3 regions of the Blautia sp. AM29-29 genome follow, and region 3 is predicted to be linked to each of the others. Evidence: predicted binding sites of a transcription regulator. Region 3 holds the regulator's gene; each other region holds the start of a gene.

Region 1 (5,202 bases), on a different contig from region 3:
CATCGTTTACGCGTTTGATCACGTGATGACAGGCGGAACAGACTGTGATCAGATCCTGTCCTTTTTCTTTGGCGTCTGCTAAGGCGCGAACCGAAGAAAGTTTTGTGGCGATTTCATCGGATGCCTGTGGATACACAGCTCCGCAGCACTGCCAGTTTTCAATTTCTTCCAGTTCAAATCCCAGAACTTTTGCGCACTCTCTGGCATAATGATCCAGATCTTTTGCTTTGTTCTTCAGCGTACAGCCCGGAAAATAACTGTAGGTCATGGAATTGCTCCTTTCTTACTTGCTCCTGTTGGTTTCCATTTTTCCTGCGGTATCTTCTGTCCGGCACCGGAAAAGTTTCCGGTACTCTTTTTATGTACACCCGGCGGAAAATTTCTTCAGGCGCACGTTAAGGCAGTGGGAGATACCGCTCTTTCGCACTTTCTGCCACTGCCATAAATTTTATGTTTTGAGCTTATTGCCCGCTCTTAGTGCTCGATCTGTGCGATAACTGCTTTTAATGCGTCGGCACTTGCTTTGAGTTTTTCTACTTCCTCTTTTGTCATACGCATCGGAATCTTGCCCTGTACGCCTTTCGGTCCAACGAGGGTCAGTGTGCTTAAGCATACATCCTCGATGCCGTACTCACCGTGCATCATGGAAGATACGGTTGCTACAGAATCGGAAGAAGAAAGAATGGTTGCTACCAGTTTGCATACTGCAACAGATACTGCATAGAAAGTAGCTCCTTTGTTTGCAATAACCTGTCCGCCGGAAGTTCTTACGTACTCCAGCATAGCATCTTTGTCGATCTTGGTTACGTTCCTGCCCATTTTTTCTACGGTCTCGTAGTACTCGTCCAGACTGACACCGGAAACGTAAGCGCCGCTCCACGGAATGAAGGAAGTATCGCCGTGCTCACCGAATACGTAAGCGTGGATGTTTTTCTGGGCAATGTTGAGGTGTTCAGACAGTCCGCAGCGAAGTCTCGCGGAATCCAGCATGGTACCAGAACCAAGGATCTGGTTTTCCGGAAGTCCGGAGATCTTTGTAAACACGTAGGTCATGATATCAACCGGGTTGCTTACAATGATGTAGATGGCATTCGGAGCCGCTTTTACGATTTCCGGTGTGATGGATTTTAAGATGTTTACATTGGTCTGGGTCAGCTCAATACGGGTCTGGCCAGGCTTTCTTGCAATACCGGAAGTAATAATTACGATATCAGAGTCCTTGGCATCCTCATACTCACCTGCGATGATGGAGACCGGATCGCGGAAGCAGGTACCCTGCGCGATATCCATAACCTCTCCCTCTACTTTTTTCTTGTTAATATCGATGAGAACAATCTCAGACGCGATGTCTTCGTTCGACAGTGTATAGGCGATCGTAGATCCAACGCTTCCAGCTCCAATGATGGTAATCTTGCTGCTCATAAATACTCCTTTCTAAAATACCCCTAGTTGGTTTTTGTGATTGATAAATTTTTCACTTTCCTTATCATAGCACTATGACAAGAATTTAACAAGTGTTTTTTTCGAGCATTTTCGTGAAATCTTTTTTCTCACTGAGCCCGTACGCTTCCAGAAGGGGTGTTCTGGATATATTTCAATACAATTATACCATTTTTTGTTCTTTTTCACAAGAATTCTTTCCAAAAACTTACAGCTTTGTCCTTCATCCCGCAGAATTCGTCTTTTTCCGCATGGTTCCCGGGTTTTTGCTTTCTGTGTTTAGTTTCACACGTCTAACTTTCGTTCGTTATATTTTTAACAACTTTTCGTCATACGGGCTAGTTTCTGTCCTTCTTTTCTACATTTTGTAGGATGTATCCGCCAAATTTCCTGTCTGATTTTCATTTCTGCTGCCGCCAGACGCAAAAAAGACACGGATTTTTCTGTTCCGTGTCTTTTTTGCTCTGTTTTTTCTGTTTTTGCTTCTATTCTTCTGTTTCACGAGCCGTTGCCGCTTCGGCAAATGCATTTCCATATTCGGCAAGCGCCTCTTTTGCATAGACGGCATCTGACCGGTACGGCACATTTCCGTTTCCGACGTGCATCGTCACGTCCGCGCCTTTTCCAAGGATCAGAACAACCTCTCCCGGTACGGCGCCAAGAATCGCCTCCCGGATTGCTGCTCCGCGGTCCATGCGGATCTGGAAGGATGCACCTTCCTTTGCTATGTACCCGCCGATCTCCTCACAGATCGCCTGCGGATCTTCGTTTCCCGGATCATCCGGTACGAGGAAAATCCGGTCCGCCCGTTTTCCGGAAATCTCACCCATATCTTTTCTGCGGTTGAATGCTTTTCCGCCCGGGGTTCCGAACACAACGCTTACGCGGCTCCCCGGGTATTCGAGTGCTACGGTATCAAACATTTTTTCAAAACTCAGGCCATTGTGCGCGAAATCCACGATCGCCGTGACCTCGCCCGCGCTGCTCTCATACGTCTCCATCCTTCCCGGAACGGTGACGCCAAGGAGGCTTTCCTTGATCAGCGAAACCGGGATTCCCATCGACCAGGCAGCCGCAATGGCAGCTACGGCATTCTCCACATTGAAGGCTCCGTGCACCGGCAGGGTAAAATCTTCCGAGAAATCCGGTCCTGCCACATGGAAATAGAATTTTCCTCTGCCCGGCTTGATATCACTCACGCGGATTACAGCATTTTCTTTCGATCCAAACGTAACGACGCGCTCACATTTTGCCGCAGCTTTCAGGATTTCCCCGATATGGTCGCTGTCCAGGTTCACGCAGGCGCAGGTGCAGCGGTCGAAGATCTTTAATTTCGACTGGAAATAATCATCAAAATCCTTGTGCTCCGTCGGGCTGATGTGGTCCTTGGAGATGTTCAGGAAAATGGCGGTATCAAAATGCGTGTTTCCGACTCTCTCGTATTTGAGCGCCTGGGAGGATACTTCCATCACCATATGGGAAAGGCCTGCATCTACGGCATTGCGCATATGACGGCACAGCTCCAGGGATTCCGGCGTGGTGAGCGTTGATGCTTCTCTCGTCTTTCCGTCGTAATATTCAATCGAACTTAACAGTGCACATCCGTTTCCGCCCTGTTTTTTCAGGCAGGCATTGAGCATCGACTGCAGGTAGTAGGCTGTCGTTGTCTTTCCTTTTGTTCCGGTCAGCGCCGTGACATGCAGCGACTTTGCCGGATAATCGTAAAACGCCTCACCCAGCACAAACTGTGCTTTTCTGGCATCGTTGACGATGAGCGCCGGAATTTCTTTTCCCGCTTCGTATTTTTTTTCACTTACATAGGCAACAGCACCGCGGTTTACGGCGTCTTTTAAGTATGCCTCTTTGAATGCAGCTCCTTTGCAGAGAAACAGCGTTCCCTGATCCGCTCCGCCCGAAAAATACGTTACGAGGGTAACGGGTCTGTCCTCTCCTTCTTTTCCTTCCGGCTCTGCAAATTCCACCAGAAGGTCTTCCTGCTCCAGAAGTTTCTTATATTCTAATACCGACTGTTTCATAGGATATCTTCCTCTCTTCTATGGGATTCTTTTTCAGCTTTCCTAAAATCCAGGCTCCATTATACCAGAATTGAAACAGCTTGTCCATCTTGCGGCACGGCTTACATCATCTGCGCATTTTTCTCAAAAAGAGAACGAAGCGTTTTTGCGCAGTACAGGTACGCCGGAACGAGAAACAGATCGGCGAGAATCCATGCCACCGGGCTTGCGAAGCAGACTGCGGTGTAACCAAAATACGGAACCAGGAAAAAGGCTACCACCGAACGGCCGATCATCTCGCAGACGCCGGCAAGGATTGCAAATTTGCTGAAGCCCATGCCCTGCACGGTAAAGCGTACGACATTGACAAGGGTCAGCGGAATGTAAAATACCATGTTGATCAGCAGCATCTGACGCGCCTGGTCGAGGATGACCGTCTCAGATGCATCTACAAAGAGAAGCGAAATCTGGCGGGACCACAGAAACATGACTCCTAAAATGACCACGGAATACACGCTTCCAATAATGGAACTTGTCAAAATACCGGTGTTGACACGATCCATCTTCTTCGCACCGACGTTCTGTCCGGCATACGTCGCCATAGTGGAGCCGAGCGCGTCGAACGGGCAGCAGCAGAACATGGAAATTTTACCGGCAGCCGTAACAGATGCAACCGCCGTGGAACCAAGGCCGTTGACAGCGGTCTGCAAAATAACACTTCCGATCGCGGTGATTGAATACTGCAGTCCCATCGGGATTCCCATATTGCACAGATTAAGCACATAATGCTTGTGCAGCTTCCAGTCCTCTCTCGTAAAAGCAAGGATGGTGAATTTTTTCTTCATATAAAAGAGACACAGGAATCCAGAGACTCCCTGCGCGATAATCGTCGCCCACGCGGTTCCCGCTACTCCCATCGGGCGGACCAGCGCAAGATCTAGCACGATATTCAGTATTGAAGAGATACCGAGGAAAATCAGTGGGGAGCGGCTGTCGCCGAGGCTCCGCATGATTGCTGATGTCTGGTTATAGAGCACCATAAGCGGAATTCCGAGGAAAATAACAAAGATGTAAGCGTATGCACCGTCCAGAATATCGGACGGGGTTTTCATCAGAATCAGAATGTCGCGGCACCAGATGCAGACAAGAACGGTCATCACCACGGAAAGAATACCGGCCAGGACGGCTCCATTTCCTACATACCGGCACAGCGCTTTCCGGTCTCCTGCCCCGAACATCTGCGCAACCGGAATTGCAAATCCGCTGCAGACTCCCATACAGAATCCCACGATCATAAAGTTGATCGAACCTGTGCTTCCAACAGCCGCGAGCGCTTTCGCGCCTAAGAATTTTCCTACAATAATCGTATCGACCATGCTGTAAAACTGCTGGAACAGCATGCCGAGCAGCAGCGGCAGTGCAAACCCCAGAATCAGTTTTACCGGGCTGCCGTTTGTCAGATCTTTTACTGCACTTTTCTTTGTTGCCATGTGATGTCCTCCCTATTGTCGTATGTTTTTGCTTCCCCTTTTTGTCGAATCTCATGCCATTTTATATCTTGTTTTCTCAGAATGCAATCCCGTAATACTGCCGAATTAAGAGACGTTTTTTCATCACTTTTACGTGTTTTTGACATGGCGGCCGCCTGTGCAGGAATTCTGTTTTTTTGCGCACGCCAAAAGCGGCTGCGGCAGGTTCCCGTTCCGGAACGCTGTGCCGCAGCCGCTTTGCTGTTCTTTCTTATTTT
Region 2 (5,202 bases), on a different contig from region 3:
AGCATTCACGTTTTCGAGACAGACCTGCAGAGTACCGTGCGGGTGTACTGCCATTGGCATGAGGAAGTGGAGCTCCTTTATGCAGTAAAGGGCGAAGCTGTTTTTCATATGGATACCGAGACCTTTCTCCTGCGGGAAGGGGAGACCGCCTTTGTCAATGCAAACCGTCTGCATGAGGTAGAGGGAATCGACGGACAGGAATTTACGTTTCTTGCCGTTGTATTCCAGCCGCGTTTTCTGTCCGGCACATCGCTTGACCGGATCCAGCAGCAGTATATCGAACCAGTGCTGTCCTCCGAGATCCGTTTTCCATCCAAGACAGAGCGGGGGACACGCCTTGCAGAAAAAACGGCACAGGCCATGCAGGAGATCCGAAATCTGCAGGAAAGAAAAGAACCGGGCTGGGAGCTGCTGTTAAAAGCGGAACTTCTGAAAATCTGGCAGGGATATTACAGTGCGGCAGAAAAGAACGGCGGAAAAACGGATGCCTCGACGAATTACCGTGTCAGCAGAATGAAAGAGATCCTCACATACATGAATGCTCATTTCTGTGAGGATCTCGAAATCGCGGAACTGGCGAGCCAGTTTCATATGAGTGAGAGCGCTTTCTGCCGCTTCTTTAAGTCGATTATGCATATTTCCGCCGTGACGTATGTCAATAACCTGCGGATTGCCGAGAGCTGCCGGCTGCTGCTTTCCACCGAGGAGGCGATCAGCAAGATTGCGAGCGACTGCGGATTCCGAAATATCAGCTATTTTAACCGCGTCTTCCAGGAACGCATGCACCAGACGCCGGGGCAGTTCCGCAGTTTATCCGCAGAAAACCGTACTGCGATATAAGATTCGGAACTTATGCAGGCTTCTGCGATCGGAATGCACGCCGCAGGAAGAAAAGTCCGGTCATATCAGCCAGTGCCCAGCCGATCGGAATGGCGATCCAGATTCCGGCAACGCCAAGCGCCGTGGCGGAGAAAAGGTATGCCAGCGCCACACGCATGCCAAGCGAAATGACGGTCAGAACAACCGACATCTCGGCGCGTTTGACAGCGCGGTAATACCCGTACAGCAGAAACAGCCATCCGATGCCGAGATAGAACGAGCCTTCCAGCCGCAGGTACTGTATGCCGATCGCGATGACCTCCATTTCTGATGCTTTCACGAAAATCTGCATCAGCGGATGCGCGAACAGATTGACAAGCAGAGAAATGACGATGGAAAAAGCAGCGCTCAGTGCAAAAGCATCTTTCGTGCCGCGCCGGATCCGCTCGTGATTTCCGGCCCCGTAATTCTGTGCGGTGAAAGTGGAGTAGGCATTTCCGAAATCCTGCACCGGCAGATAGGCAAAGGTATCAATTTTCACCGCGGCCGCAAATGCCGCCATGACCGCCGGACCGAAGCTGTTGACGAGCCCCTGTACCATCAGAATGCCGAAATTCATGACCGACTGCTGAATGCAGGTCATCGAAGAAAGATTCAGAATCTCTTTTAAAATGGAATGGCTGAAACGCCATTCTTTTTTTGACGGCAGCCACATGCGGCAGCGGAGCAGCACATAGAGCAGAATACCGACGGCGGACACATACTGCGCAAGAACCGTAGCGAGCGCCGCGCCTGCGATGCCGAACGGCAGTACAGCGACAAAGAGCAGATCCAGTGCAATGTTCAGCACAGCAGAGACAGCGAGAAAAATCAGCGGCACAGAAGAGTTTCCGAGCGCGCGCAGCATACAGGAAAAGAAATTGTATACGGATGTTGCAATAAGGCCGGCAAAGATAATCAGAAGATACGTCCGCATGCCGGGACGGACTTCATCCGGGACGCGAAGAAACGTAAGGATCGGCTCGATGCCTGCATAAACAGCGAGATTCAGCACGAGCGTAACGGCAAGGATCAGCAGAAACGCGTGGAGAATCGAAAGTTTTAAAGAAGAAAGATCTTTTCGTCCCTGATAAATCGAAAAGAGCGCACCGGCGCCCATCGACAGGCCGAGAAAAATGGAAGTCAGAAACGTCATCAGCGTATAGGAGGAGCCGACGGCGGCAAGCGCATTGCTTCCGAGAACGCGTCCGACGATCAGGGTGTCGGCAATGTTGTAAAACTGCTGCAACAGATTTCCTGCGATCATCGGCAGGGCAAACAGGATAAGAGAGCGGGAGATTTTCCCGCGGGTCAGATCGTAATACATAAAGAAACTTCTTTCCGAACATAATTATTAATATTATAACATAAAAAATCAAAAAATGTCAATTTGCAGGATGAAGTGTACAAAAATGCAATTGTCAGAAAACTTCGAAAAATCGAAGTTTATAAAATTTTTACAGATTTTGGGACACGTTCTGTAAAAAAACGGAAGATTTTCAGTTGATTTTTTTGGCCTTTTATGTATAATTAGAGTAGAAGAGGTCGGCTGGTCCGGTTTCTTCTAAAGGATACCTTCAAATTTCTGCATTTTGCAGAATGAAGCAGTATTACTATCAAAGGAAAGAGGTTAATTACAAGATGGCACAGATCGATTTAACAAAGTATGGCATCACCGGTACCACAGAAATTGTGTACAACCCTTCTTATGAGCAGTTATTTGAGGAAGAGACAAAACCAGAGCTGGAAGGCTATGAAAAAGGCCGGGAGACAGAGCTTGGTGCAGTTAACGTTATGACCGGTATCTATACAGGCCGTTCACCGAAAGACAAATACATCGTTGTGGACGAGAATTCGAAAGATACTGTATGGTGGACTTCTGATGAGTACAAAAACGATAACCATCCGGCAACCCAGGAAGCATGGGCAGCAGTAAAAGAGATCGCCAAAAAAGAGCTCTCCAACAAAAGACTGTTCGTTGTAGATGCATTCTGCGGTGCAAATAAAGATACCCGTATGGCTATCCGCTTCATCGTTGAGGTAGCTTGGCAGGCACATTTCGTAACTAACATGTTCATCAAACCTACAGCAGAAGAGCTTGAGAACTTCGAGCCGGATTTCGTTGTATACAACGCATCCAAAGCAAAAGTTGAGAACTACAAAGAGTTGGGTCTGAACTCTGAGACAGCAGTAGTATTCAACATCACAAGCCGTGAGCAGGTTATCGTCAACACATGGTACGGCGGAGAGATGAAGAAAGGTATGTTCTCCATGATGAACTACTATCTGCCGCTGAAGGGCATCGCTTCCATGCACTGCTCTGCAAACACAGACCTGAACGGTGAGAACACCGCAATTTTCTTTGGACTTTCCGGAACAGGAAAAACAACACTTTCCACAGACCCGAAACGTCTTCTGATCGGTGATGACGAGCACGGCTGGGACGACAACGGAGTATTCAACTTCGAGGGCGGCTGCTATGCAAAAGTTATCAACCTGGACAAAGAGTCTGAGCCGGATATCTACAACGCAATCAGACGTGACGCTCTGCTTGAGAACGTTACTGTTGATGCAGAAGGCAAAATTGACTTCAATGATAAGAGCGTAACCGAGAATACTCGTGTATCTTATCCGATCAACCACATTGAGAACATCGTTCGCCCGATTTCTTCTGCACCGGCAGCTAAGAATGTTATCTTCCTGTCCGCAGATGCATTCGGCGTACTTCCGCCAGTATCTGTTCTGACACCAGAGCAGACTCAGTACTACTTCCTGTCCGGATTTACTGCAAAACTTGCAGGAACCGAGCGCGGAATTACCGAGCCGACTCCTACCTTCTCTGCATGCTTCGGCCAGGCATTCCTGGAACTGCACCCAACCAAATATGCAGAAGAGCTTGTTAAGAAAATGGAGAAGAGCGGAGCAAAAGCATACCTGGTTAACACAGGCTGGAACGGAACCGGAAAACGTATCTCCATCCGTGATACCCGTGGAATCATCGATGCAATCTTAAGCGGTGCTATCAACGAAGCTCCGACGAAGACTATTCCGTACTTCAACTTCGAAGTTCCGACTGAACTTCCGGGCGTTGATCCGGCTATCCTGGATCCTCGCGATACCTATGCTGATGCTTCCGAGTGGGAGACCAAAGCACTGGATCTGGCTGAAAGATTCATCAAGAACTTTGCAAAATATGAAGGAAACGCTGCTGGTAAAGCACTTGTTTCCGCCGGCCCGCAGAAATAAATTTTCTGAATTGATCGAAAGGAAGCCCCTGACATGAAAGTGTCAGGGGCTTTCTTTTATGAAAATATCTGGAGAAATAAAATAGTTCCCTGCCCGAAAGTACAGACTGATGGGACAGGAAACTATTTTACAGCACACTCTAAAATAATACAAAAAATTTCAGCACCACAGAGCGTGAATTGTTGCGTCACTGGTTTTCGCCGTACCCTGATACGCCTTCAAAATAGAAAATAAGGCAGATCAGCAGGACAAGAGCAGTTCACGTACCATTTCTGCATTAAAGGTAACAGAGGAAACATGGTTGACTTCTATCTGATATAACGCATTTGCTGCGATATGCTCAGCAGCCTGCTCAAGATCACGAATACCGCTTGTGTTTTCGTGGCAGGAGATTACGGCATCGAGTCCTTCCGGTGTCAGAATGCATTCCTTTTCTTTCATACCGATACGTTTTAACACCTTTGGAAGTGCATAGCGGGAGAAAATGATTTTCTTTTCTTCCGGTGTGTAATCCGGAATTTCAATCACAGCGAAGCGGGACATCAGCGGAGCACTGATCTGGTCCTTGTCGTTTGCGGTTGCAATCGGGTATACACCGACGGTCGGGATCATACATTCGATATAGTTATCGGTAAAACCAAGATTATCAAGAAGGGTCAGCAGAACATCTGCCGGGTTTCCATTACCCTTGCCGGAGGCAGCCTTGTCGAGTTCGTTGATGATAAAGACGAGGTTGGATTCGCCGGCCATGGAAAAAGCATCCATGATGATTCCCGGTTTTGCGTTTGCGTAGATGCGGGAGCTTCCGGTCAGCTGTTCCGGGTCATTAATCGAACTCATATCGAGTGTTGTCCACGGTAATTTTAAGATACGCGCAACGGCATAAGCAATCTGCGATTTTCCGGTTCCGGCAGGACCGATCAGTAACAGACCATAGGCCGGCAGCGTATGAGTCCGGTTAATCTGAATGATAGTTTCGATAATTCTCTGCTTCACGCGTTCCATGCCGTACAGTTCTTCATCAAGGATCCGGCGTGCTTCTACCGGATCAATGGCTTCAAAATAATTGCTTTTCCACTGGATGTTCATCATCATGGA
Region 3 (5,202 bases):
AGGCGAATTTTGACTTGACAAGCTATAGGATACTTTATACAATAAACGGGAATAGAAAAAGGAGGCCTACTATGGAAAAAATTCAGATGACCACTCCTCTGGTAGAGATGGATGGAGATGAGATGACCAGAATTCTCTGGAAAATGATCAAAGATGAGCTGCTTCTCCCGTTTATTGACCTGAAAACGGAATATTACGATCTGGGACTGGAACACAGAAACGAGACGAACGATCAGGTAACCGTAGATTCCGCAAACGCTACCAAGAAATACGGTGTAGCAGTCAAATGTGCCACCATTACGCCGAATGCAGCGCGTATGACCGAGTACAATCTGAAAGAAATGTGGAAGAGCCCGAACGGAACGATCCGTGCCATGCTCGACGGAACCGTTTTCCGTACCCCGATTGTCGTAAAAGGCATCGAGCCGTGCGTGCGCAACTGGAAAAAACCGATCACGATTGCCCGTCATGCATACGGAGATGTCTATAAAAATGCAGAAATGCGCATTCCGGGACCGGGAAAAGCAGAGCTGGTTTATACGGCTGAGGACGGCACCGAGACAAGAGAGCTGATCCACAACTTCACCGGCGCCGGTGTCATTCAGGGCATGCACAATCTGGATAACTCCATAGAAAGCTTTGCGAGAAGCTGTTTCGAGTACGCACTGTCCACGAAACAGGATCTGTGGTTTGCAAGCAAGGATACGATTTCCAAGAAGTATGATCACCGCTTCAAGGATATCTTCCAGGAGATCTTCGATGCAGAGTACAAAGAGAAATTTGCAGAAGCAGGCATTACCTACTTCTACACTCTGATCGACGACGCCGTTGCCCGCATCATGAAAGCAGAGGGCGGCTTTATCTGGGCCTGCAAGAACTACGACGGCGATGTCATGAGCGACATGGTATCCTCCGCCTTCGGTTCCCTTGCGATGATGACTTCTGTTCTCGTATCCCCGCACGGATATTACGAGTACGAGGCTGCGCACGGAACCGTACAGCGCCACTATTACCGTCACTTAAAAGGTGAGGAGACATCCACCAACTCCGTGGCCACCATTTTTGCATGGACCGGCGCACTCAGAAAACGCGGGGAAATGGATGGAAACGCAGAACTTTCCGCATTTGCAGACCGTCTGGAAAAAGCAACGATCGCAACGATCGAGAGCGGAAAAATGACAAAAGACCTTGCGCTGATCACCACCATGGAAAATCCGACCGTATTAAACAGCCGTGATTTCATCCTGGCCATCCGCGAGGAGCTGGAGAAATAATTAAACGAAGCAAAAAAGAAAGCCGATCCGGCATTCCCGCAAAAAGGGATGCGCCGGACTGGCTTTTTCTGTTTTGAATTTTCCGGGGAAAACCAGGCCTATTCGGCAAGCTCTTCCCATTTTTCATACAGCTCTTCGAGTTCCGCGGCAATCTCTGCTTTCTCTTTGCTTAATTTCACACACTCTGCCACATTCGTTGCGACTTCCGGTTTCGACATTTCCTCATCAATTTCCGAATCGCGTGTCTCAAGCTCTTCAATTCGTTTCTCCGTCTTTTTCAGCTCGTTTTCTTTCTTGCGGAGACGTGCCTGTTCTTCTTTCTGCGCTTTCCAGTCCAGCTTTGTGGAGGAGGCTTCGGAAGGAGCCGCTGTTTCTTCCGGAGCGGCGGCATCGGCAGCAGGAGCATAGATGCGGGTCAGCTCTTCTTTTTTCTCCAGATAGTAATCGTAATTTCCGATATAGTTGACGAGTGTTTGTCCCGTCAGCTCCAGAATCCGGGTTGCAGTCTGATTGATAAAGTAACGGTCGTGGGAAACGTACAGTACCGTTCCAGTGTAATCCTTCAGCGCGTTTTCCAGAATCTCCTTTGATACGATATCGAGGTGGTTGGTCGGCTCGTCGAGGATCAGGAAGTTGGCGTTCGAGAGCATCAGCTTGGCAAGAGAAATTCGTCCGCGCTCACCGCCGCTCAAGGTATGAATCGGTTGGAAGACATCGTCGTTTGTAAACAGGAAGGCGGCCAGCACATTTCGGATTTCGGTGTTTGTCAGATACGGATACGCGTCGGAAATCTCCTGGAAAATGGTCTTTTCCATGTGGAGCACCTGATGCTCCTGATCGTAGTAACCGATCTGTACACGGCTTCCAAGTGTAAAAGAGCCGGCATCCGGGCGGATGACTTCGTTTAAGATCTTTAAGATCGTCGTTTTTCCCGTTCCGTTGTTTCCGATGATTGCGACGCGCTCCCCGCGCTTGATTTCGAAATTCAGATCCTGGAAAAGCGTCTGTCCCGGGAAGGCTTTGGAGAGGTGCTCGACGGTCAGCACATCGTTTCCGCTTGTGATGCGCGGTTCCAGACGGATCCGCATATCGGAGCGTACTTCGGTCGGCTTTTCCAGCACATCCATTTTGTCCAGCATTTTTTCACGGCTCTCGGCGCGTTTGATGGATTTCTCGCGGTTGAAAGATTTCAGCTTTGCAATGACTTCTTCCTGATGGTGGATTTCCTGCTGCTGGTTGACCCAGGCATGGTAAGCGGCTTCACGGAGCATTGCTTTTTTCTGACTGTAGGCGGTATAGTTTCCCTCAAAAGTTGTTACTTTTTTATTGTCCACTTCAACGACTTTTGTGACAACGCGGTCGAGAAAGTAACGGTCATGGGAGACGATCAGGACGGCTCCGCTGTAATTTAAAAGATACGTTTCGAGCCAGGAGATCGAGTCCATATCGAGGTGGTTGGTCGGCTCGTCGAGCAGAATGATGTCCGGTTTGGTGAGCAGCAGTTTACCAAGTGCCACGCGGGTCTTCTGACCGCCGGAGAGGGAGTCCACCTGTTTTTCAAAATCGCTCTCGGCAAAGCCAAGACCTTTTAAGACACCGACGACCTCACTACGGTACGCGTATCCGTTTTCCAGCTCAAACGTGTGGGAGAGGCGGGTGTAGGTGGAAAGAAGTTCATCCAGCTCTGCACCGGATTTTGTCTTCATATCACTTTCCATCTGACGGAGGCGTTCCTCCATATCGATCAGATTCTGTTTCGCGGTCAGCACTTCCTGGTAAATGGAAAGGTGCCCGGTCAGATCCTGATGCTGGGCGAGATAGCCCATCGTCTTTCCTTTGGAGAGGATGACCTCTCCCTCATCGGCCCTCATTTCGCCGATGATGATTTTTAACAGCGTCGATTTTCCGGCGCCGTTGATGCCGACCAGTGCGGCTTTTTCGCGTTCTTCTATATGAAAAGATGCATTTTTGATAATTTCCGTTGTCCCGAATGCTTTCGAGATATTCTGACATGCAAGAATCATGTGGTTCCTCCAGATAACATATTTCTGTATTTTGACATAATACACCATCCTTATTATAGAGAGTAATACACAAAATTTCAAGAAATCTTTGACAATTTTCTATCAACCATATATAATATGAATATATGCAGGTGTAAATAAGGAGGAATTTATCTTGGAAGAAAAAGGAATTTCGCGGGCAGTTATCAAAAGACTTCCTAGATATTATCGTTACCTGGGCGAATTGCTGGAGGACGGAGTAGAACGGATCTCTTCCGGTGAGCTGAGCGAGCGGATGAAAGTGACAGCTTCCCAGATTCGCCAGGATTTAAATAATTTCGGCGGCTTCGGCCAGCAGGGGTATGGTTATAACGTGCGGTATCTGTACAGCGAGATTGGAAAAATCTTAGGTCTGGACAGAGTCCACAATATGATTTTTGTCGGAGCCGGAAATCTGGGACAGGCGCTTGCCAATTATGCGGCCTTTGAAAGAAGCGGATTCAAAACGGTCGGTATTTTTGACGTCAACCCGGTATTAAAAGGAATCTCCGTGCGCGGAATTGAAATCCGCATGGCGGACGAGCTTCCGGAATTTATCAAGGAACACCATGTAGAGATTGCGGCTTTGACACTGCCAAAAGCAAAAGCGGTAGAGATGGCAGAGATTCTCGTGGACAACGGTGTAAAAGCAATCTGGAATTTTGCACATACCGATCTAAACTTAAAACTTCCGAAAGATGTGATCGTCGAGAACGTCCATCTTTCCGAAAGTCTGATGCGTCTCTCCTACAATCTGACCAGATATGAGGCGGAGCATCCAAAGAACAATTAAGAAACCAAAACAAAAGCAGGAGAGTCTTCGGGAAACCGGAGACTTTTTCTGTTCATTTTCCGGATAAGGCAGGAAAAGGAGGAAAAGCGATGAAACGGATTCTTACAGCAGCACAGATGAAGCAGGCAGACCGCAATGCGATCGAAACCATGGGGGTACCGTCCCTGGTACTGATGGAGCGCGCAGCGCTGTCCTGCGTGGAGGAGCTTCAAAATGGAACATGGGATACAGGAAAAGTCCTTGCTGTGTGCGGTCCCGGAAATAATGGAGGGGACGGTGCGGCAATTGCACGGATTTTAAAGACGAAAGGGGTGGATGCGGAACTGTTCTGTCTTGGAAATCCGGAAAAATACAGTGAAGGCATGAGAGCACAGAAGAAAATTGCGGAAAATTATGGGGTCCGTGAGGTTAAGAATCCGGATTTCCGGGAATATACTGTTATCATAGATGCCATCTTTGGAATTGGCGTATCCCGTCCGCTGGCAGGGGAGTACCGGAGGGCAGTGGAAGCAATCTGCGCAAGCGGTGTTCCTGTTCTTGCCGTGGACATCCCTTCGGGGATCCACACGGATACCGGAGAGGTCCTTGATGCGGCGGTGAAAGCCAGAGCCACGGTGACATTTGCCTGTGCAAAGCCAGGGCTTCTCTTTGATCCCGGAAAACGATATGCCGGAGAGGTCCTGGTCCGTGATATCGGAATCGGCTTTGATGCAGGAGAAGAGGAGACGCCCTGGTACGGTTCAGTGGAAAAAGAAGATCTGGACCGGTTTCTTACCCGCACGCCGATGGGAAATAAGGGAACCTTCGGAAAGGTGCTGGTACTTGCCGGTTCCGGTGCCATGTGCGGAGCCGCTGTTTTGTGTGCCAGGGCAGTCCTTGCATCCGGTGCCGGCATGGTAAAGGTTGTGACAGAGGAAAGAAACCGTACGCCGCTTTTCTGTGCCCTGCCGGAAGCAATGGCGGATTTCTGGAAGGAGGATGAGCCGCTTCCGGAAGAAGCCCTGCTGCAGGATCTCGCCTGGGCGGACGCTGTTGTTGCGGGACCGGGACTTTCCAAAAGCCGGACGGCAAAAGAACTGCTCGTTTTTACGGT

The links. Region 3 encodes Rex, which represses fermentation and respiration genes when NADH is low (regulators of the CRP and FNR family bind a similar motif). Its sites were predicted from a motif close to ATTGTTAANTANTTAACAAT; they were not measured.
Region 1: a site for Rex is predicted at 1,496-1,515, ahead of DW769_RS03190 (L-lactate dehydrogenase). Genes of this name have one in related genera too.
Region 2: a site for Rex is predicted at 2,209-2,228, ahead of pckA (phosphoenolpyruvate carboxykinase (ATP)). Genes of this name have one in related genera too.

Annotation. Positions count from the first base shown of each region.
Region 1 is NZ_QUJD01000003.1:88,635-93,836, forward strand. Features, by position in the region: gene DW769_RS03185 (CoB--CoM heterodisulfide reductase iron-sulfur subunit B family protein) at 1-268, opposite strand, end outside; gene DW769_RS03190 (L-lactate dehydrogenase) at 475-1,422, opposite strand; gene DW769_RS03195 (Mur ligase family protein) at 1,926-3,476, opposite strand; gene DW769_RS03200 (MATE family efflux transporter) at 3,578-4,945, opposite strand; gene DW769_RS16295 (hypothetical protein) at 4,921-5,202, opposite strand, start outside; gene DW769_RS03205 (MATE family efflux transporter) at 5,196-5,202, opposite strand, start outside.
Region 2 is NZ_QUJD01000011.1:10,013-15,214, forward strand. Features, by position in the region: gene DW769_RS09420 (AraC family transcriptional regulator) at 1-840, shown strand, start outside; gene DW769_RS09425 (MATE family efflux transporter) at 851-2,185, opposite strand; gene pckA (phosphoenolpyruvate carboxykinase (ATP)) at 2,500-4,104, shown strand; gene DW769_RS09435 (AAA family ATPase) at 4,345-5,202, opposite strand, start outside.
Region 3 is NZ_QUJD01000007.1:14,132-19,333, forward strand. Features, by position in the region: gene DW769_RS06405 (NADP-dependent isocitrate dehydrogenase) at 72-1,274, shown strand; gene DW769_RS06410 (ABC-F family ATP-binding cassette domain-containing protein) at 1,373-3,298, opposite strand; gene DW769_RS06415 (redox-sensing transcriptional repressor Rex) at 3,453-4,109, shown strand; gene DW769_RS06420 (NAD(P)H-hydrate dehydratase) at 4,199-5,202, shown strand, end outside.